3 regions of the Brooklawnia propionicigenes genome follow, and region 1 is predicted to be linked to each of the others. Evidence: riboswitches for the same ligand, from Rfam matches in the RefSeq annotation. Region 1 holds a riboswitch; each other region holds the start of a gene.
What was found. Region 1 has a riboswitch for thiamine pyrophosphate ahead of QUE25_RS08970 (ECF transporter S component). Riboswitches for the same ligand answer to the same signal wherever they lie in the genome.
Positions count from the first base shown of each region.

Region 2: linked by a shared signal. The riboswitch ahead of thiM (hydroxyethylthiazole kinase) and the one ahead of QUE25_RS08970 (ECF transporter S component) in region 1 are both predicted to bind thiamine pyrophosphate.
Region 3: linked by a shared signal. The riboswitch ahead of QUE25_RS12440 (ABC transporter ATP-binding protein) and the one ahead of QUE25_RS08970 (ECF transporter S component) in region 1 are both predicted to bind thiamine pyrophosphate.

Region 1 is NZ_AP028056.1:1,984,392-1,990,965, forward strand. It holds gene QUE25_RS08960 (MFS transporter) at 1-393, shown strand, start outside; gene QUE25_RS08965 (cysteine hydrolase family protein) at 477-1,121, shown strand; TPP riboswitch at 1,292-1,401, shown strand; gene QUE25_RS08970 (ECF transporter S component) at 1,436-2,041, shown strand; gene QUE25_RS08975 (ATP-binding cassette domain-containing protein) at 2,119-4,590, shown strand; gene QUE25_RS08980 (AAA family ATPase) at 4,592-5,212, shown strand; gene QUE25_RS08985 (DUF2853 family protein) at 5,243-5,554, opposite strand; gene QUE25_RS08990 (PucR family transcriptional regulator) at 5,775-6,574, opposite strand, start outside.
Region 2 is NZ_AP028056.1:2,532,417-2,538,990, reverse strand. It holds gene QUE25_RS11705 (nicotinate phosphoribosyltransferase) at 1-1,145, shown strand, start outside; partial or broken gene thiD (bifunctional hydroxymethylpyrimidine kinase/phosphomethylpyrimidine kinase) at 1,150-1,920, opposite strand; partial or broken gene thiE (thiamine phosphate synthase) at 1,957-2,589, opposite strand; gene thiM (hydroxyethylthiazole kinase) at 2,586-3,389, opposite strand; TPP riboswitch at 3,380-3,478, opposite strand; gene QUE25_RS11690 (isochorismatase family protein) at 3,632-4,216, shown strand; gene malQ (4-alpha-glucanotransferase) at 4,254-6,407, opposite strand; gene QUE25_RS11680 (RDD family protein) at 6,465-6,574, opposite strand, start outside.
Region 3 is NZ_AP028056.1:2,705,449-2,712,022, reverse strand. It holds gene QUE25_RS12450 (ABC transporter substrate-binding protein) at 1-734, opposite strand, end outside; gene QUE25_RS12445 (ABC transporter permease) at 731-1,510, opposite strand; gene QUE25_RS12440 (ABC transporter ATP-binding protein) at 1,507-2,334, opposite strand; TPP riboswitch at 2,324-2,418, opposite strand; gene proB (glutamate 5-kinase) at 2,468-3,625, opposite strand; gene obgE (GTPase ObgE) at 3,628-5,160, opposite strand; gene QUE25_RS12425 (VOC family protein) at 5,317-5,724, shown strand; gene QUE25_RS12420 (sulfite exporter TauE/SafE family protein) at 5,804-6,547, shown strand.

The DNA.
Region 1 (6,574 bases):
CAGCTTCGCACGATGGCCGCCGTGTGTGTCTGCTGGATCACTTTGCCGATCGGTTTGATCGCGGTTCCCGGATGGTGGCCGGTGTGGAGCCTCGTCGGCGGCCTGGCGCAGGGCGCATTCTTCACGGTTCTCTTCGTGGTGGTCATCCAGCGGGCACGCGACGTTGACGAGAACCGGCGGATCACCGCGTTGATTCAGACCATTGGGTACACCGTGGCGGCGACTGGGCCGGTCGCCGCGGGTTGGATCCACTCGCGCGTGCCGGGGTGGACGATGACGTTCGTGGCCGTCTTCCTCGTGCTCGTGGCCATGAGCGTGTGCGCTCTTCTCGCCGTCGCGGACTCCTCGCAGCCTCCCGAAGGCAAGCACACCGTCTCGGACCGCGACGACTGAGTGCTCATGGTCGAGACCGACGACGTGTCGGCCAACAGAACGAGCCATCCAGAAGGCGGCCGCTGCGGCTCTACCATGAAAAGGTGTGTGACTATACTGCTCCGCATTTCGCTCGTTCGGCGTTGCTGATCATTGACGTACAGAACGATTTCATCGACGGAGCAATGCCGGTTCCTGGCACGCAACGGCTGCTTGCTCGTCTGGCCGAGCTTGCCGGCGGGTTTCGTGCTGCTGGGCGTCCCATCGCGCACGTGATCCGGCTCTATCAGCCGGGCAGCTCGGATGTGGACGCGATACGTCGTGCCAGCATCGAAGCGGGAGCAGGTGTGGTCGCACCGGGAAGTCCTGGCGCCGACATCCCGGCGATCCTTCTTCCCGGGCACCGGGGGATCACCCTTGATCCCGACAGGCTCCTGTGTGGTCAACCGCAGCAGCTTTCTGCCCGCGAGGCGGTCGTATACAAGCCGCGGTGGAGCGCGTTCTATCGAACCGGACTCGAGACTTGGCTGCACTCTCACGAGGTCGACACGGTGGTGGTCGCCGGCTGCAACCTTCCCAACTGCCCGCGGGCCACGCTGTTCGACGCCAGCGAACGCGATCTTCGTGCGGTGCTCGTGACCGATGCCGTGTCGCAATCCACCCCGGAACGTCTCGCCGACTTCCGACTGATCGGGGTCAACCTCCTCACTGCCGAGCAAGTCGTCGCAGCGCTGATGGCAGAGGCTTGATCGGTTGCCTTAGGCGCGCAGAGCCCGGGAGACGGACGAATGCGGCATCACGTGGCTTCTGGCGGCGCGAAAGTCGATTCACGGGGACCGTGCGCAAGCGGTCGATCAGGATCCGAACCACAAGGAACCTGAACCGCTGCGGGCCAAAATCAGCATGGGGGCTATACTCCAGCCAGTGCCACGGGAACCCGGGAAGCCGGGTTGAGAGGAGGGCGTACCGCCCTCGACCGTCGAACCTGAACCGGACCATACCGGCGTAGGAAGGCTCCCGCTCTTTCCCGGGCACTCGCAGTGCACGGGAAAGGAACAGAGACATGAGCGAATCCAACGGTCGCCTGCAGTGGCGCGTCGTTGACATGGTGACCGCCGCGATCCTGGGGGTGGCCTGCGGAGTCATCTTCCTGGTATGGAATCAGGTCGGGGGCGCGGCATACGCCGTCATCGACGCAGCCACGCCGGGATTTGGCGGGCTGGTCGCTGGGATCTGGCTGCTCGGGGGCGTCCTGGGCGGACTGGTGATCCGCAAGCCGGGTGCCGCGGTCTTCGTCGAGGTCCTCGCTGCCGTGGTGTCGATGGCATTGGGTTCCCAGTGGGGCATCTCGACGGTCTACTCGGGCCTCGTCCAGGGGCTGGGTGCGGAACTCGTCTTCCTGATCTTCGGCTACCGAAAGTTCAACCTGCCCGTCGCCATGCTGGCCGGAGCCGGCGCGGGCGTGGCCGCATGGGTGTTCGAAGGTTTCTTCGGCAGTTCCCCGAACTTCGCCAAGACCTTGACCTTCAATCTCATCTACTTGTCCACGATGATCGTCACCGGTCTGGTCCTGGCGGGCCTGGTCGGCTGGCTGCTGGTGCGCGGGCTCGCCCAGACCGGCGCCCTCGACCGGTTCGCTGCGGGACGCGAGATCCGCGGCCGGGTTTGAACAGACCCAGCACAGAGGTCGCCGTCGCGTCCGCCTCGTCGTCCGTTCCCGACCACAATCCCGACAGGATTCCAGCCGTGACCCTCCACTCGCCTCGTCTGCCCGAGGTCCGCGCCGTTCCCGGCGTACGGGTGCGCGCGCGTGGGTGGGGATGGCGGCATGCCGGACGCCGGGCGTGGGCTTTGCGCGACGTGAACCTCGACATCGCGCCGGGCGAGCGGGTACTGGTGCTCGGCGCCTCGGGTGCGGGCAAGTCCACGCTGATGGGTGGGCTCGCCGGCTTGCTGGGCGGCGAGGACGAGGGCGAGTCCCTGGGCGAACTCACACTCGACGACCGCCTCCCGCACGCCGCACGCGAGCGTGTCGGACTGGTCATGCAGGACCCGGAGGCCCAGGTGGTGATGGCTCGCCTGGGGGACGATGTCGCTTTCGGCTGCGAGAACCTCGGCGTCCCCCGCGAGGAGATCTGGGTCCGGGTGCGAGACGCGCTGGATGCCGTGGGCCTGCACTTGCCACTGGACCATCCCACCTCCAAGCTCTCCGGCGGGCAGAAGCAGCGCCTGGCGTTGGCCAGCGTCCTGGCCATGCGTCCGGGTCTGCTGCTGCTCGACGAACCGACCGCCAATCTCGACCCGCACGGAGTCGACGAAGTGCGTGCAGCCGCCGAGCGTGTGCTGGAGCGCACCGGAGCCACCCTGGTCGTCGTCGAGCACCGTGTGGACGTGTGGGCAGACCTGGTGGACCGCTGCGTCGTGATCCTCGACGGCACCATCGCCGCCGACGGCCCACTGGACGAGGTGCTGCGCGACCAGGGCGGGCAGCTGCGCGCCGCCGGCATCTGGTTGCCCGGCGACGATGTCGCCGTGGTCAAGGAGGCCCACGCCCGGATGACCACGCAGCCGGCCGCAGCCGGTCCGACGGCCGCTGGCTCTGACGCGGTGGTGCTCTCGGGGCGCGACCTGACCATCGGGTACGAGCAGAGCCGGCCGGTCCGGGCGGGGATCGACATCGATATTCCCCGCGGCGCGTCCACCTGCATCGTCGGGGACAACGGTCTCGGCAAGTCCACCCTGGCCCTCACCCTGGTCGGCCTGCTGCCTCAGCTCGCAGGGCAGGTCCGCGTGGCGGAAGACCTGGCCCCGGCTCCCGGGCGCACCGACCCCCATGCCTGGTCGTCCCGCGAGTTGCTCGGGCGCATCTCCATGGTGTTCCAGGAGCCCGAATACCAGTTCGTGTCGCGTACGGTACGTGAAGAACTGGAGCTCGGTCCCCGCGCCGCGGGCACCCCGGCGGAGGAGACGGCCACCCAGGTGGACCGGTTCTTGCGCCTTCTTGCCCTGGACGACGTGGCCCTCGCCAACCCCATGACGCTGTCGGGTGGGGAGAAGCGGCGGCTGTCCGTGGCGACCGCCCTGATCTGCGCGCCCGAGGTGGTCGTGCTGGACGAGCCGACCTTCGGGCAGGACCGTACGACGTGGCTGGAACTCGTCGGCATCTTGCGCGACGCCGTAACCCGCGGCACCACGATCGTCTCCATCACCCACGACCGCTCCTTCGTGGCGGCCATGGACGGCCACGTCATCGACCTCGCCGACCTCGGGTGGGACCCCCGCACCCGTAGGGCCGCGGGCGACGATCCTCCGGTGCACCCAGTGTCCGCAGCCGATGATCCGGCGCCCTCGGGTCGCGTCGCCGATGATCCAGTGCAACCCTCGGGCTTCGTGCCGCGGACAGCTTCGTCCACACCGGATGCCCCGGGTGCTGCGCGGTCACGATGGCAGGCCGCCTTGCGCGGGGAGTTGCTTCAGCGAGTCAATCCGGTGGTGCAGTTCCTCGGGCTGGTCGCGATGACGACGCCGCTGATGATCTCCATCGATGTGCTCTCCGCCTCGATCGCCTTGGTCCTGGAACTCCTGTTGCTTCCACTGGTCGGTATCAGCCCACGTCAGGTGGCACTACGGATGGTCCCGCTGTTCGTGGGTGCGCCCTTGGCAGCGCTCTCGATGCTGTTGTACGCCTCCCCTGGTGGGCAGGTGTACTGGCAGTTCGGGCCGGCGATCATCTCGGAGAACTCCGTGACGCTGTCGGTGGCAATCCTCGTCCGTGTGCTGGCACTGGGTCTGCCGGCCATCGCGGTGCTCTCCCGCATCGACCCCACCGATATGGCCGATGGGCTGTCCCAGGTGCTGCATCTGCCCGCCCGTCCGGTGCTCGCCTCCCTGGCGGGGGTTCGCATGGCGGGTCTCATGGTGGGGGATTGGCAGGCCCTGCGCCGGGCGAGGCGGGTCCGGGGCATCGGAGACGGAAACCGTGTCGCCGCCTTCATCGCAGGCGCGTTCGCCCTGCTGGTGCTGGCACTGCGCCGGTCGGCGAAACTGTCCCTGACCATGGAAGCCCGCGGCTTCGGTGCGGAGATGCCACGAACCTGGGCCCGGCCCTCACACGTGGGGGTGGCGGACCTGGTCATGATGATGATCTGTGTGGCCGTCCCCGTCCTGGCGTTGGGCGCCGCCGTGCACTGGGGCGTCTTCCAGCCCCTGGGGCGCTGAGGTGCGCCCCGTTGTGCGCTGGCACGAGGACGATGCCCTGCCGCCGTACCTCGTCCACCGGGTGATGCAGATCTGTCACCGGTGGAAGGACTGCCACCCTTCCACCGCGGCGGCTGCGGTCGATGGCCGAACCCGGTGGAATGCGCCGGTGATCGTGATCGACGGACGCTCGGGCTCCGGCAAGACCTCCCTGGCACATCAGCTGGCCGCCGCGCTGCAAGCACAGGATCCATCGGATGTGCAGGTGCTGCACCTCGACTCCTGGTACCCGGGTTGGGACGGACTCGAGGAGGGGACGCGGATCACCGAGCAGCTGCTGACCGGCGCGCGAGGGTCATGGACTCAGTGGGATTGGGTGCGCAACCGACCGGGCCGCACGGTGAGCTTGATACCTGGCCGGGCGCTGGTGGTGGAGGGTGCCGGCGCGCTCACCGGGTCTACGGCGGCTGTCTCCGACCTCAGGATCTGGGTGGACGCCGACCCCCGGCAGCGCTACCGGCGTGCCATGGACCGCGATGGGGACTCTTACCGGCCCTGGTGGCAGATGTGGTCCCGGCAGGAGGAACGCCATCTCGCCCGTCACCGTCCGGACCTGTTGGCAGATCTGGTGGTGTGGACCTGAGTGGCGTTCCGCCAGGCCAGGACGTGGTGCTTACTTGAATGCGTCCAGCTTGCCGAAGTGCTCGGCGAGCAGGTAGTAGACGACGAGACGGTTCTTGCGGCTGACGCCCTTCAGCTTCGCGCCGACGGCAGCGATGCCCTCATCCAGGGACTCGTCGTCGGGCAGGCCCAGCTTCTTGACGAGGAAGTTCGCCTTCACTCGTTCCAGCTCCCCGGGATCGCCGAATGCGACAACGGCAGAATCCGGCTGACTCAGCACGAGACGGTAGGTGTTAGCCATCGCCTTGACTGCGTCCTCGTCCACAGTCTTGGTGTATTTCTTGAGATCTTCGACGTAGTCCATCGGGACTCCTTCTCTCGAGGGCGGGATGCCGCGACGTCCATGCCGGGCCAGTGATCCGCCATGTCAATCATGGAACAAGAGGGTGCCGTGCGGTGCCTGTCAGACCGGTCGCTCGTCGCACTTGCGATCGAACCGGTTCACGCGCTGCTTGCACCGCGCGCCTGTGACCTCGCGGGGCGAAGTCGTTGGACGACCCCGCACCGAGCCGAGGCGATTCGGATCAGGCCGTGGTGGCCGTCGGGAGTTCGCCGTGGTGTGCCAGGACCTGGCAGGCGAACCAGAGATCATGGCGCACCGAATGATCCACCGACCCCAGGCCGAGCAACTCGCAGATCCGCCGCATGCGACGGCTCACCGTGTGGCGATGAACGCCGAGTGCGGCCGCCGCGACATCGAGGGATCCGTCTGCATCCAGCCAGGCGGCAAGCGTAGTCAGCAGCTCTTCGTTGCCCGGATCGACAATCGGGCCGAGCTTCGTGCGGGCGAAGGCCTCTGCCTCCTGACGCGGCAGCAGGTCTACCAGATTCACCCCGGCGTCGTGGCGCAACAGGTCACCCAGAGCCAGCCTCCTGGCCTCGCCCAGTTCTCGCCAACTGCACGGCGGCGCCCATCCCATCCGTAGCCCGTCTTCGTCGATCTGTGCTGCAAGCCTGGCCTGCATGGGCGGTCGGGTGACGATCCACAAGCGACCGTCGAGTTGCCCCCAGGCCGCCGGAATGTCGGCAAGACGCAGGGCATCGAGTTGGGCTTCGGTGCCCTCCACGCAACCCAGTTGAACGGGGTCGTGGGGCGTCTTCGGCCACACACTCTTTCCGGCGCGTTGAACCAGATCGGCATTGCCGGCGAGGGCTTCGGCGATCAGACTGGAGCGCATCTCGCTGAGCGCCGTCTCCAGGCGTCCCGTCAAGGACAGGAAGATGCCCAGCAGGTTCGAGGCGAGCAGGCAGGTGGAGATGGCCAAGGGATCAAGATCCCCTGGTGTGCCCGCCACCAAGAAGCCCCGCATCTGGTCCTCGCTGC
Region 2 (6,574 bases), 550 kb from region 1:
GCGACCGCGGTATCGCCGATGACATGCTCGCCGAGTGGCTGGCCGACTACAAATTCTCCGGGAATATCCGCGGCTATGCGGAAGGCGAACTCTTCTTCTCCGGCTCGCCGGTGGCAGTCGTCGAGGGCAGTTTCGCCGAAGCCGTGGTGCTGGAGACGTTGCTACTGTCGATCTTCAACCATGACTCCGCGGTGGCTTCGGCGGCATCGCGGATGACGCTGGCCGCTGAGGGTCGCCCGATCATCGAGATGGGTGGCCGGCGCACCCACGAGTGGGCGGCCGTCGCGGCGGCCCGGGCGTCGTGGATCGCCGGTTTCGGGCCCAGCTCCGATCTGGAGGCCGGACGCAGCTGGGGCATCCCGGTCAGCGGCACCGCCGCCCACGCCTTCACGATGCTCTTCGATTCGGAAGAAGACGCCTTCAAGGCGCAGCTGGAGGCCATGGGCGAACAGACCACACTGCTGGTCGACACCTACGACGTGGACGATGCCATTAGGAAGGCTGTCGAACTCACCGAGGGGCGCATCGGCGCCATCCGGCTGGATTCGGGCGATCTGAGCGTCGAGGTGCGCCGGCTACGCAAGCTGCTCGACTCGCTGGGCGCCACCAAGACGCGCATCATCGTCACCAACGACCTGGACGAGTACCAGATCGCCGCGTTGCGTGGCGCCCCCGTGGACGGGTTCGGCGTCGGCACCTCGGTGGTCACCGGTTCGGGACATCCGACCTGCGGCATGGTCTACAAGATGGTCAGCCGGGCCGACTCCGACGACCCGGACGCCGTGCAGCATCCGGTGGTGAAGAAGTCGCAGAACAAGGGCACCATCGGCGGGCGCAAGACCGTGATGCGCCAGATCGATCAGAGCGGCACCGCGACCGCCGAGGTCATCGGCGTGGATGTGGCACCGCGCACCGACAGCAACGACCGGCTGGTGATGGTCGATCTGGTGCGAAACGGTGAGATCGTCGGTGAAGAGCCGCTCCAGGACGCCCGCGACCGCCACGCACGCGCGCGCGCCGAACTGCCGCTGGCGGGCCAGAAGATCAGCCGGGCGGAGCAGGCCATCCCGACCATCTTCGTCACCCATGAAGGCGAGAAGACCGAGAACATCTACCTGATCGGCGAGCCCCCGGCCAATCTGTGAGCCATCAGCTCCAGAATCGATAGAAGTGATGAACCGGGCCGTGCCCGTGCCCGACGCCCAGTTCGTCGGCGTGATCCAGCGCCCCGGTGATCCATTCCTTGGCGGCCGCGGCGGTGGACGGCCAGTCGAGGTTGCGCGGACGCAACGCCGCCAACGCCGAGCTCAGTGTGCAGCCGGTGCCGTGGGTGTTCTTGGTCTGTACGACGTGGCTGACGAGCTCGTGGACGCCATCGGGGCCCGCGAGTACATCAGTGGCCCGGGCATCCAGCCGATGTCCACCCTTGAGCAGTACCCAGTCCGCCCCGAGTTCGCGCAGTTTGACTGCCTGGGCCGACATCTCGTCCAGGCCGGTGGCCTGCGTCTCGCCCAGCAGAACCGCGGCCTCGGGCAGGTTCGGGGTGATGATGTCGGCCTTCGCGATGAGCCGCCGGACCGCCTGGACAGCGTCGTCGTCCAATAGGCGATCGCCGGAGGTGGCGACCATCACCGGATCAAGGACCACGGGGGCATCGAGCTCGCCGAGCAGTTCTGTGACCTCGTCGGCCAGCTCGGCGGTGGCCAGCATGCCGACCTTGATCGAATCGATGCGCACATCGGCCACCAGGGTCTCGAACTGCTGAGCGACGAAGTCGACCGGCACCACATGTACCCCGGTGACGCCCTGGGTGTTCTGCGCGGTCAGCGCGGTGATCACGCTGGTGCCGAAAGCACCCAGCGCGGAGAAGGTCTTGAGGTCGGCTTGGATGCCTGCGCCGCCGGAGGGGTCGCTACCCGCGATGGTCAGCGCGACGGGAGGCAGCCCGCCGCTGGCCCAGGCATTCACCAACTCGCGGGTGGCCGCCCGGACATCGGGCTGTCCGCAGATCGCGCTGATCACCGAGACCCCCGCGAAACCCGAACGCCGCACGGCGGCGGTATCGGCCGCCTTCACTCCCCCGATCGCCACGCACGGCCACGGGCTGCGGGCGGCCAGGCCGCTCAGATAACGCAGACCGGTGGCCGGTGCGTGATTGGGCTTGGATGCGGTCGGGCGCACCGGGCCCAGGCCGAGGTAGTCGATGTCACCGCGGCCGAGGTGGGCGACAGCCCAGTCCAGCTGCTCCCCGGTCTCGACCGACAGGCCGAGGATCGGGTCGGGCCCGAGGATCGCCCGGGCCTGTGCCACGGGCATGTCGGACTGCCCGACATGGGCGCCGTCGGCTCCCGCGGCGGCGACCAGGTGCACCCGATCGTCCAGCAGCACCGGCACGCCCGTGCCGCGGACCGTCTCGACGACGTCGCGGGCCATCGCCAGGAATGCATCATCGTCGGCATCGGGGTCGCGCACCTGGACGAGCGTGGCGCCTGCCTGCACGGCCTGCCTGACCGTCTCCGCCACACCGAGCGCCCCGCACTGCACCGTGTCGGTGACCAGGTAGACCGAAAGATCCAGATCCTTGCTCATGAGATCTTCACCCGATCTGCGGCCTGCTCGGCACTCAGCCGAGCGAGCGCATCCAGGAGTTCGACGGCGAAGCTGCCCGGTCCCCTGGCGACGGACGCAGCGTTCTCGGCGGCGATGTTCATATGCGAGGTAGCCGCGATCGCCGCGTTCAGCGGGCTGGTGACCGCCGCATAGCCGGCCATCACCGCGCCCAGCGCGCAGCCGACCCCGGTGACCTGGGTGAGCATCGCGCTGCCGTTGCTCAGTTTCACCAGTTCGTCGCCATCGGTGATCATGTCAACCGGGCCGCTGACCGCGACGACGCAGTGGTAACGACGGGCCAACTCATGGGCCGCGTCCACGGCATCGGTGGTGGAGTCGGTCGCCTCGACGCCGCGTCCGGAGGTGCCGCCCAGGAAGCCCAGGATCTCGGAGGCGTTGCCGCGCAGGATGGTGGCGGGGTTGGCGTCCATCATCTTCTTGACCTCGGCCGTGCGCCACGGCAGTCCGCCTGCCGCGACCGGGTCGAGCACCCAGGGTTTGCCGGCGGCGACTGCAGCGGCTGAGGCCAGGTACATGCCCTGGATCTGCTCGGACGAGGGAGTGCCGTTGTTGACCAGCACACCGGAGGCGACCTGGGTGGCGAATCCTGCGGCCTCCTCGGGGTTGTCACACATCGCCGGGGATGCGCCGACCGCATACAGCACGTTCGCGGTGAAGTTCATCACCACATGATTGGTGAGGCACTGCACCAGCGGGTTGCGCTCCCGCAGTGCAGTGATGCTCTCGGCCAGAGCAGAGGAATGGAAATCGACGTTCATCTGGACGTCCCTTCGCTAGCACTACCTAGATCAGGTCACTACGGGTTTGGTCTCAGCCGGTACCTTCCCCGGCACCCCGCGTCTTGGATGTACGTTAGCACCGGCCACCAGCCGGCAGGCGAGGCGATTCCGGATGGTCGACCGGCCTGCGAGCGTGCTTCCCGGACCGGCGAAGGTCGGATAGCGGGCCATCGCCGCTAGCATCGAGACAGGACTACGGATGCCGGTGCGCGGGAGGCACAGTGACTACTGCATTGATCGTCGTAGACGTTCAGAACGACTTCTGTGAGGGCGGTTCGCTGGCGGTCGCCGGCGGCACCAAGGTGGCCGCGGATATCGCAGCCTTCGTGGAGGGCGAGCTTGGGCGAGGCACCGATCGCAGCTTCGACTATCTGGTCGCCACCCGTGATCGCCATATCGATCCGGGCGCCCACTTCAACGCCACCCCCGATTACATCGACAGTTGGCCCAGGCACTGCGTGGCGGGCACTCAGGGCGCCGATTTCAATCCGGCAGTCGCCGATCTGCCCTTCGACGCGGTCTTCGACAAAGGCGCCTACCAGGCCGCCTACTCCGGTTTCGAGGGGACGATCGGCGGCGACGACGGCGGCGAGGGGTTGGGAGCCTGGCTGGACGCCCACGATGTCGACCACGTCGTGGTCTGCGGCCTGGCCACTGACTACTGCGTCCGCGCGACGGCCGCTGATGCCGCCAAGCATGGCTACCGCACCGAGATGCTGCTCGATCTTTCAGCCGCAGTCAGCCCCGACCGCGTGCCCCAGGTCGTCGCAGGCCTGCAGGAGGCAGGGGTCGTCGTCGCCGGCTGACCGCATCTCGCCGGCCTCGGACAGCCCCGATCGAGCCTCAGGACGCCGGTCTGCTCGGGCCGGGCACCCACGAGTACCCGTTCATCACCGCGGCCAGCCGCATCGGGCGCTCCATCTGGTAGAGGTCCTCCAGCATCAGCGGTGCGCCGTCCGGCCCCGACAACGGTATCTGCCAGTTCGGGTATTGCCGCCAGGTACCCGGCTGGTTCTGGATGCGGTAGTCACCGACGGCATCCACCAGCGCGACATTGAGCACCCGTGAATCGGTGTACGTCAGGTAGCGGTAGAGCGCCAGCACCTTCGCCTCGACATCGTCCTCCACGTCGTCGGTGAACAGGCCGCGCTCGTCGAGACGGCGCATCCAGGCATCCTGCTCGAGTTCAGCGGCGGCCGCTTCTTCCTCGTACGACTCGGTGAGCAGCCCGAGATCGTGCCGCAACCGGACGTGCTCGTTGGCCAGATAGCCCGCGGTCGGAGGCAGATCATGGGTGATCACCGAGGCCATCGCGTATTCGCGCCAATGTTCGGGCGGAGAGGGCTGGCCGTTCGCGTCGTTCTCGAACCACAGCACCGAGGTGCCCAGGATGCCGCGTTCGGCGAGATAGCCGCGCACCCAGGGCTCGACGGTGCCCAGATCTTCGCCGATGACGAATGCCCCGGCGCGCTGAGCCTCCAACATGATGATGCCGATGAGCGCATCGTGGTCGTAGCGCACATAGGTGCCCTCGCGCGGCGTGCCGCCCTCGGGGATCCACCAGAGCCGGAACATGCCGAGGATGTGGTCGATCCGCACGCCGCCCGCATGGCTGAGGGCGGTCTGCAGCATGCTGCGGAACGGGCCGTAAGCGGTATCGGCGAGCCGGTCGGGCCGCCACGGCGGTTGTCCCCAGTCCTGTCCGAGCTGGTTGTAGCCGTCCGGCGGCGCGCCGACGCTGATGTCCTGGGCGTAGATGTCGCTCATCATCCAGGTGTCGGCCGAGGCGCCGCTCACTCCGACGGCGAGATCGGTCACGATGCCGACCGGCATGCCCGCGTCCTGTGCGGCCTGCTGGGCGTCGCTGAGCTGGTTCCAGGAGACCCACTGCAGCCACTCGTTGAACGTGATCTCGTCAAGGTAGTCGTTGTGCAGTTTCGCCACCCGCGGTGAGGTCGGGCGCTGCAGGTCCTCGTCCCATTGCCGCCAGTCGTTGCCGTAGTGCTCGCAGAGCACACACCACAATGCGAAGTCGCGCAGCCGGCGGCCACGGCGACGCTTGAAGTCGTCGAAGGCCATCTGCCGAGCCGGACGAAGACCCGCGCCGAAGATGATGCGCAGCGCTTCTCGTTTGTTGGTCCAGGAGGCGTCGCGATCGAGCAATTGTTCGCCGGCCTGCTCCTCGTTGAGCTGCTCGCGCAGCTCTTTGATCGTGTCCCGATCGTGCTGGCCGAGCAGGGCATATTCGGGCACAGCTTCGGGACGCAAGTACATCGGGTTAAGGAACAGCCGCGAGCTGGGCAGATAGGGTGAGACGTCCATCGGGGGTACCGGCTGCGAGGCGTGCAGCGGGTTGATCAGCACGTACTGGCTGAACTGCTGGGTGGCCGACCAGACGGCCAGATCCGATAGGTCCATCAGATCGCCGATGCCCCACGATCCGGACGAGCGGACGCTGTACAACTGCGCGGCGTATCCCCACAGCCGGGAATCGTTCAGCCGCTCGGGCAGCCCCAGGAAGCGCGGGGTAACGATGAGGGTCGAGTCGGACTGCCGGTCATCGGACAGCAGTTCGAGACGATGGTAGCCAGTGGGCAGATCCGAGGGCACCGCGAAGCTGGCCTCCCCGATCAGCGTCCCGTCGACCTCGCGTGGTTCGACCATGTGGTGGCGCTGGCCGAGGTAGCGGACCTCGCCGTCTTCGAGCCGCAGCCGGATCTGGGCGGGATGGCCGTGCACGACGTGGGCCTCGACGTGAGTGGTGTCGCCTTCGCTGACCACGACGACCGGGGGCAGACCGCGACGCCAGGGTTTCAGTTCGAGTTCGGCGATCGCGGCCTCAGCGCTGGTCTCGGTGGCGGCGTCCACACCCATTGCGGCCATCACCGCGATGATGGTGTGCTGGGGTACCTGAATGTGTCGTCCCTTCCAGTCCCAGAAGTCGGTGGTGACGCCGAGTTTCTCGGCGAGCACATATAGGGACGACTCTAAACTCATTCCGCCTAGTCCTTCGGGTGTGGGCTGACTTGACCAATACACACCCTAACCGATCTGTTACCTGATTTTCACTACTTGGGTTTTGGCGATCATGTCGTGCAGCGCCTGGCGTTTTCTGTTTCCGAGGGGGACCAGCACATTGATGAGGCCGATGATCGTGATTGCGG
Region 3 (6,574 bases), 720 kb from region 1:
CGTTGGGCGTAGTCGGCGTCGTCCTGCAGGCGCCGCGGGTTGGCGATGATGACCAGTTCAGCGTAGTCGGGCACACCCAACTCGGTGGCCGGCAGGATCACGAAATCGCCCTGGGCAGCCAACTCGACGCCCTCGATATTGCGGAACGCGCCGAAGATGGCGTCCACCTGGTCGGTGAGCAGCGCCTGATTGAGGCTCTGCTGCACATTCGGCAGCGAGATCGTCGCGGGGTCGACACCGGCATTGCGCGCGATGAAGTCGATCGTCGGTTCTTGGGAGGCCAGCCCGGACAGCCCGATGGTCTTACCGCCAAGATCGGCGGCGCTGGTGATGCCGGAATCGGCCCTGGTGATCAGTGAGGTCAGCGAGGTGGGGATCAACGCGGCCACCGAGATCACGTCCAGCCCCGATTCGACGGCGATCAGGGTGTCGGGTTCGTACGAAATGGCCAGGTCGACGCGGCCCAGCGAGACCTCGCGGGCGGCGTCGGCGGTGTTCGACGGAGTGGCGAAGCTCACGCTCAGGCCGGCGTCGTCGTAGGCGCCGGTGTGCTGGGCGGCGTACAGCGCGGCATGGTCGGGATTGGGTGCCCAGTCGAGCAGCATGCTGACCTGGGTGGGGCCGGCTCCCGAGGTCGAATCGCCGGTCTGGGCGCCGGACGAGCCGCAGGCGCTCAGTGCCAGGCCGGCGGCCAATCCGAGTGCGATCGTCGCGCCGAATCGTGTCGTTTTCATAGGGTGGTGGTTCCTTCCGTGGGTTTGTTCCATGGGCAGACGAGTCGTTCCAGGCCGATCACGGTGGCCAGCAGCACCGCCGACATGATGGTCAGGACGATGACCTGGGCGAAGACGAAGTCGGTCTGCATCCTGGGGATCGCCTGCAGCATGAGGTAGCCGATGCCGTCGGTGGAGCCGGTGTATTCGGCGAAGACAGCGGCGACAGGGGCGAAGGTCACCGAGACCCGCAGCCCCGCGAAGCCGCGTGGCGCCGCATACGGCAGCCGAACCCGCCAGAACAGTCCGTGGCGGGTGGCGTGCAGGCTGCGCAGGGTGTCGATCAGCCGGGCGTCCACCGACCGGATGCCGGAGAGCAGGTTGAGCGCGACCGGAAAGAAGCACAGCAGTGCCACCACGATGACCTTGGGGGCCATCCCGTAGCCGAGCGCGATGGTCAGCAGCGGGCCGATGACGATCACCGGGATGGCCTGGGAGGCGATCAGCAGCGGCGTCATGGCCGAGCCGATGACCGGGAGATAGCCCGAGATGATGACCACGATCACCGCGACCGCCACCCCGAGCAGGACCCCGATGACGGTTTCGCTGAATGTCAGCCAGGTGGCCGAGGCCAACCGGGTGGGCCAGGTGGCGATCAGCGAATCCAGCACGGCTTTCGGTGCGGGAATGACGTAGTCGGGGATGAGCCCGTTCGCGGTCACGGCGATCCAGCCGGCGAGGATGAGCAGCACCGTGATGGCTGGTGGTAGCACCTTGTGCTTGAGATACCAGCTCATCGGGGCGCTCCCGGATTCGGGCCGAATCCGGAGTCGGCGAACGATTGCAGGATCTGCCTTCTGACCGTGGCGAAGGCCGGGTCTCCGAGCAGGAGTTCACGGGGGCGGTCGTCGGCGAACCAGCCCGGCCAGCTCGCTGCCGTGCTGACCGGTTGGCCAGGAGCGGGTTCGGCCAGCAGCACGACCCGGTGGGACAGCAGCAGAGCTTCGTCCACGTCGTGGGTGACCATGATCAAAGTGGCGCTGGAACCGATGATGGTGGCCCGTAGCCACTGCTGGACCTCGGCGCGGGTGATGGCGTCGAGCGCGCCAAGGGGCTCGTCGGCCAGCAGGATCGGCTTGTCGGCGAGCAGTGCGCGGGCCAGCGCGGCGCGCTGCCGCATGCCCCCGGACAGTGCCGCGGGGCGTTCCTGCTCCCAGTCGGCGAGTCCCCACTGGTGCAAGGTGGCGTGCGCCCGGGCCCTGGCCTGTGGACGTGTGACTCCGCGGTTGCGCAGGCTGATCGCCACGTTGTCGAGCAGGTTCAGCCACGGCAGCAGCGAGTCGCCCTGGGGCATGATCGCGCAGGAGGCCAGTCGTCCGGCTGGGTCGTCGCGTCCCAGGACGCTGAGGGTACCGGTGGTGGGTTCGTGCAGCCCGGCGATCAGCGAGAGCAGGGTGGACTTGCCGCAGCCGGAGCGTCCGATCAAGGCGAGATGCTGACCGGCCGGCACCTGCAGCCGCAGTCCGCCGAGCACGCCGCGCTCGGCTTTCGGGTAGCGGAAGCCCAGATCGTCGATGGTGATCGCGGGCGTTGGAGGGTCGGCCGAAGCGTTGATGGCCATTCGACATCCCTCCGCTCATACGAATGAGTTCAGGTTCAACGGGTGTCATCTCAGCCTGCTGGGCAGGCACCCCGTGTCGCTTTCTGTTGACCTGGCGAACTATAGCAAGCCCGCCCCCCGACCGCCCGGCCGGTTAATCGATTGTGTGGTTGAGCAGGATCAGGGAATCGCGGTGGACGATCTCGCGCTCGTACTGGACGCCCAGCTCGGCGGCCAGTTCGGACGAGCGGCGGCCCAGCATCGCCGGCAGCTGATCGGCATCGAAGTTGACCAGGCCACGGGCGACCGCCTCACCCGACGGGGTGACCAGGTCGACCGGGTCACCGGCGACGAAATCGCCGGTCACCTTGGTGATCCCGGCAGCCAGCAGTGACGCATTGGCCTGGGTGACCGCCCGCACCGCACCCGAATCCATGTACAGCGCTCCCCTGGCCATGGACGCATGTGCCAGCCACAGCAGCCGGCGCGGCCGGCGCTTGTCGATGGGCGAGAACGCAGTGCCGACCGGTTCGCCGACGAGGATCTCCCCCACCTGCGATGCCCGGCCGAGCACCACCGGAATGCCCGCGCCGGTGGCGATCTGGGCGGCCTGCAGTTTGGTGGTCATCCCGCCCGAGCCGATATTCGAACCGATCCGATGGGTGTCGACCGTCAGCGCCTCGACATCGGGCACGAAGCTGATGGGCAGCGAACCCGGTTCGTCGGGATGTGCGGTGAACAACGAATCGACATCGCTGAGCAGCAGCAACGCGTCCGCGCGCACCAACTGGGCGACCAGCGCGGCCAACCGGTCGTTGTCACCGAAGTGGATCTCGTGGGTGGCGACGGTGTCGTTCTCGTTGATGATCGGCACCACGCCCATCCGCAACAGCGTGCCCAGTGTGCGCAGCGCATTGGCATAGGTCGACTGGCGGGTGACATCGTCCACGGTCAGCAAGACCTGACCGACCAGGATACCGCGATCTCGGAAGAGTTCGGTGTAGCGCTGCACCAGCAGCCCCTGACCGACCGCGGCGGCAGCCTGCTGGTGAGCCAGGTCGCGCGGACGCCTGCGCAGCTGCAGCGGAGCCAAGCCCGCGGCGATGGCGCCCGAGCTAATCAGCACGATGTCGTGGCCGTCGTCGTGAGCATCGGCCAGCGCGCTCACCAAGGCGGCGACCCGATCCTCGGCGAGACCACGCGAGGCGCTGCTCAGGGACGAGGAACCGACCTTGACCACCAGACGGCGTCCGGTGGCAACCTGCTGACGGACTTCTTCCTCGGTCAGCACACCATCGAAATCGGGGCTCAACGCTATTCGCCATCCTCGTCGAAATCATGGGAGAGTTCGTCGGCCAGCGCCTGACGGTGCAGCTCGCGCCAGTCGGCCTCCCGGTCGTGGCCCACCAGCTCATCACGGGCAGCATGATAGGCGGCATCCAACTCGCGGCGGCGCCGCACCGATGGACGCACCTCTTCGAGCCGCTGGTCTTCACCGCGGCGCGACAGCAGTTCGGCACCGGTATCGACCTGCGGAGCGAAGTCGAAGACCACCGGATGTTCCCCGGCGCCGATCGCCACCGCATCGCCGGGGGTTGCCCCCATGGCCAGCAGTTCGTCCTCGATACCCAGCCGGTTGAGCCGGTCGGCGAGATACCCGACGGCCTCGTCGTTGCCGAAATCGGTCTGCCGCACCCAGCGTTCGGGCTTGTCACCCCGCACCCGCCAGACGAAACCGCCCTCGCCGTCGCCTTGACGTTTGATGGTGAACTCGCGGCCGCTGGAGGCTACCGGCTCGGGACGGATAACGATCCGGCGCGGCGGCGCGGCGGTCATCTCGGCACGACGCTCGCGCACGATCTCGGCCATCGCGAAGATGAGCTTGGTCAGGCCCTGACCGGTCTTCGTCGAGATCGGGAAGACCCGGTATCCGGCTGCCTCGATGTCGGGGGTGACGATTTCGGCCAGGTCGCGGGCATCGGGCACGTCGATCTTGTTCAGAGCCACCAGGCGCGGCCGGTCTTCCAGGCCGCCGTAGTTGGCCAGCTCCTTCTCGATGACCTGCAGATCGCCGAGCGGTTCGCGTCCGGGTTCCCAGGTGGCGCAGTCGATGACGTGGACGATGGCCTGGCACCGCTCGATGTGACGCAAGAAGTCGTGGCCCAGGCCGCGGCCTTCGCTGGCTCCCTCGATCAGGCCGGGCACATCGGCGACGGTGAAGGTGGTTTCTCCGGCCACCACCACGCCCAGATTGGGGACCAGCGTGGTGAACGGATAGTCGGCGATCTTCGGCTTTGCCGCCGAAATCGCCGCGATCAGACTGGATTTGCCGGCGCTCGGGTAGCCGACCAGGCCGATGTCGGCCAGCACCTTGAGCTCGAGGTCGACGATGCGTTCGTCGCCTTCCTCGCCGAGGAGGGCGAAGCCGGGCGCCTTGCGGGCCGCCGAGGCGAGCGCGGCGTTGCCCAGCCCGCCCTTGCCGCCGCCTGCCACCACGACCTCGTCGACCTCCCCGAGATCGGCGAGCACACGGCCGGTTCGTTCGTCGGTGACGATGGTGCCCTGGGGCACCATCAGGACGATGTCTTCGCCGTTGGCGCCGTTGCGGTGCCCACCCATGCCGGGTTGCCCGTTCTGGGCCTTGCGCACCGACTGCCGGTGGTAGTCGACCAGCGTTGTCAGACCGGGATCGGCGCGCAGGATGACCGATCCGCCGTTGCCGCCGTTGCCGCCGTCCGGGCCGCCGAGCGGCTTGAACTTCTCGCGGTGCACGGACGCGCAGCCATGGCCTCCATTGCCTGCGCTGACGGTGAGCCGCGCGCGGTCAACGAATGATGGAATCGCCATGAAGTGCCTTCTGAATGTCCGTACCAGCGCCGCGATGGCCTGGCTGCGCCCAACGGACGCACTTGTCCATTCTACCGAGACCGCCAATGGCGCGCCTCAATGCGACTCTCCCGCACCGTAAAGTTGAAAGGGCTACGACCAACAAAGGGGTTACCGATGCTCAACGCTAGTCCGTACGTCATTTTCTCCAGTCAGGCCCGCGAAGCGCTCGAGTTCTACCAGTCGATTCTCGGTGGTGAGCTTCGTGTCATGCTGCAGTCGCAGTACAACCCCGATCCCGCCGTCGCAGATCTGGTGATGCACGGCCAGCTGGACCTGCCCGGCTTCTCGCTGATGGCCGGCGACGACCCGTCCGGGAACACGCCGGCCGAGTCCGGCAGGATCACCATCACCTTGTGGGGTGATGATCTGGACGAGGCCCACCGCATCTTCGACGCGCTCGGCGAGGGCGGTACCGTCAACACCGCGTTCAGCAAGCAGATGTGGGGCGACTACTACGGCGACCTGGTCGACAAATACGGGGTCTCCTGGGCGATCGACATCGACGTGTCCGGCGAGAGCTGAGTCCGCGCGACGCCGTTGATCGTCGCCCGGCGGCCACGGTGGCACGTGCAAGAATGACCCTGCAGGAAGGCAGGCATTCGTGGACGTCACCGTGGGCAACATCGTCTTCTTGGCGTTCGCCGGAGTCGCCGCCGGGCTGGTCGGCTATCTGGCAGGGCTGATGTCGCTGATCAGCTACCCGGCGCTGCTGGCGGTCGGGCTTCCCCCGCTGACGGCCAACGTCACGAACACCCTGGGTGCGATCGGTGTCGGCGCCGGAGCCGCCGTGCGCGCCGGCGACCAGGTGATGGCCGCCGGACGCAAACGCGCCTGGCAACAGTTCGTCATCTGCGCAATCGGCGGCGGTACCGGCGCCGCCTTGCTGCTGATCACCGGGGAAGGCGTCTTCGAGGCGGTGGTCCCCTGGCTGATCGCGTTCGCGTCCCTGACCCTGTTCGTCAGCCCGCGCCTCAAGAAGCTGTCCAGCGGCACCGAACGCTGGCGCATCTACCTGTGCTCGCTGTTCTTCGTCTGCCTGTACGGCGGGTATTTCGGCGCAGGTGCCGGGGTTGTCTACTTCGCCCTGGTGCTGCTGCTGACCAGCTATCCCTGGCCGCGGGCCGTGCTGATGAAATCGGTGCTGTTGAGCATCTCCAATCTCGCGGCCACCGTCATCTTCGTCATCTTCGCGCCGATCGATTGGCTGGCGGCGCTCATCTTGTTCATTGGCAACCTGATCGGCGGCAACATCGGGCCGCTCGTTCAGCGGTACATCCCCGAAGCCATCAGCCGCTGGGTGATCGCCATCGGCGGCCTCTTCCTGGCCTGGTCGTTGTGGAGGTGACCCCGCTCCACATGAGGGATCACTAGA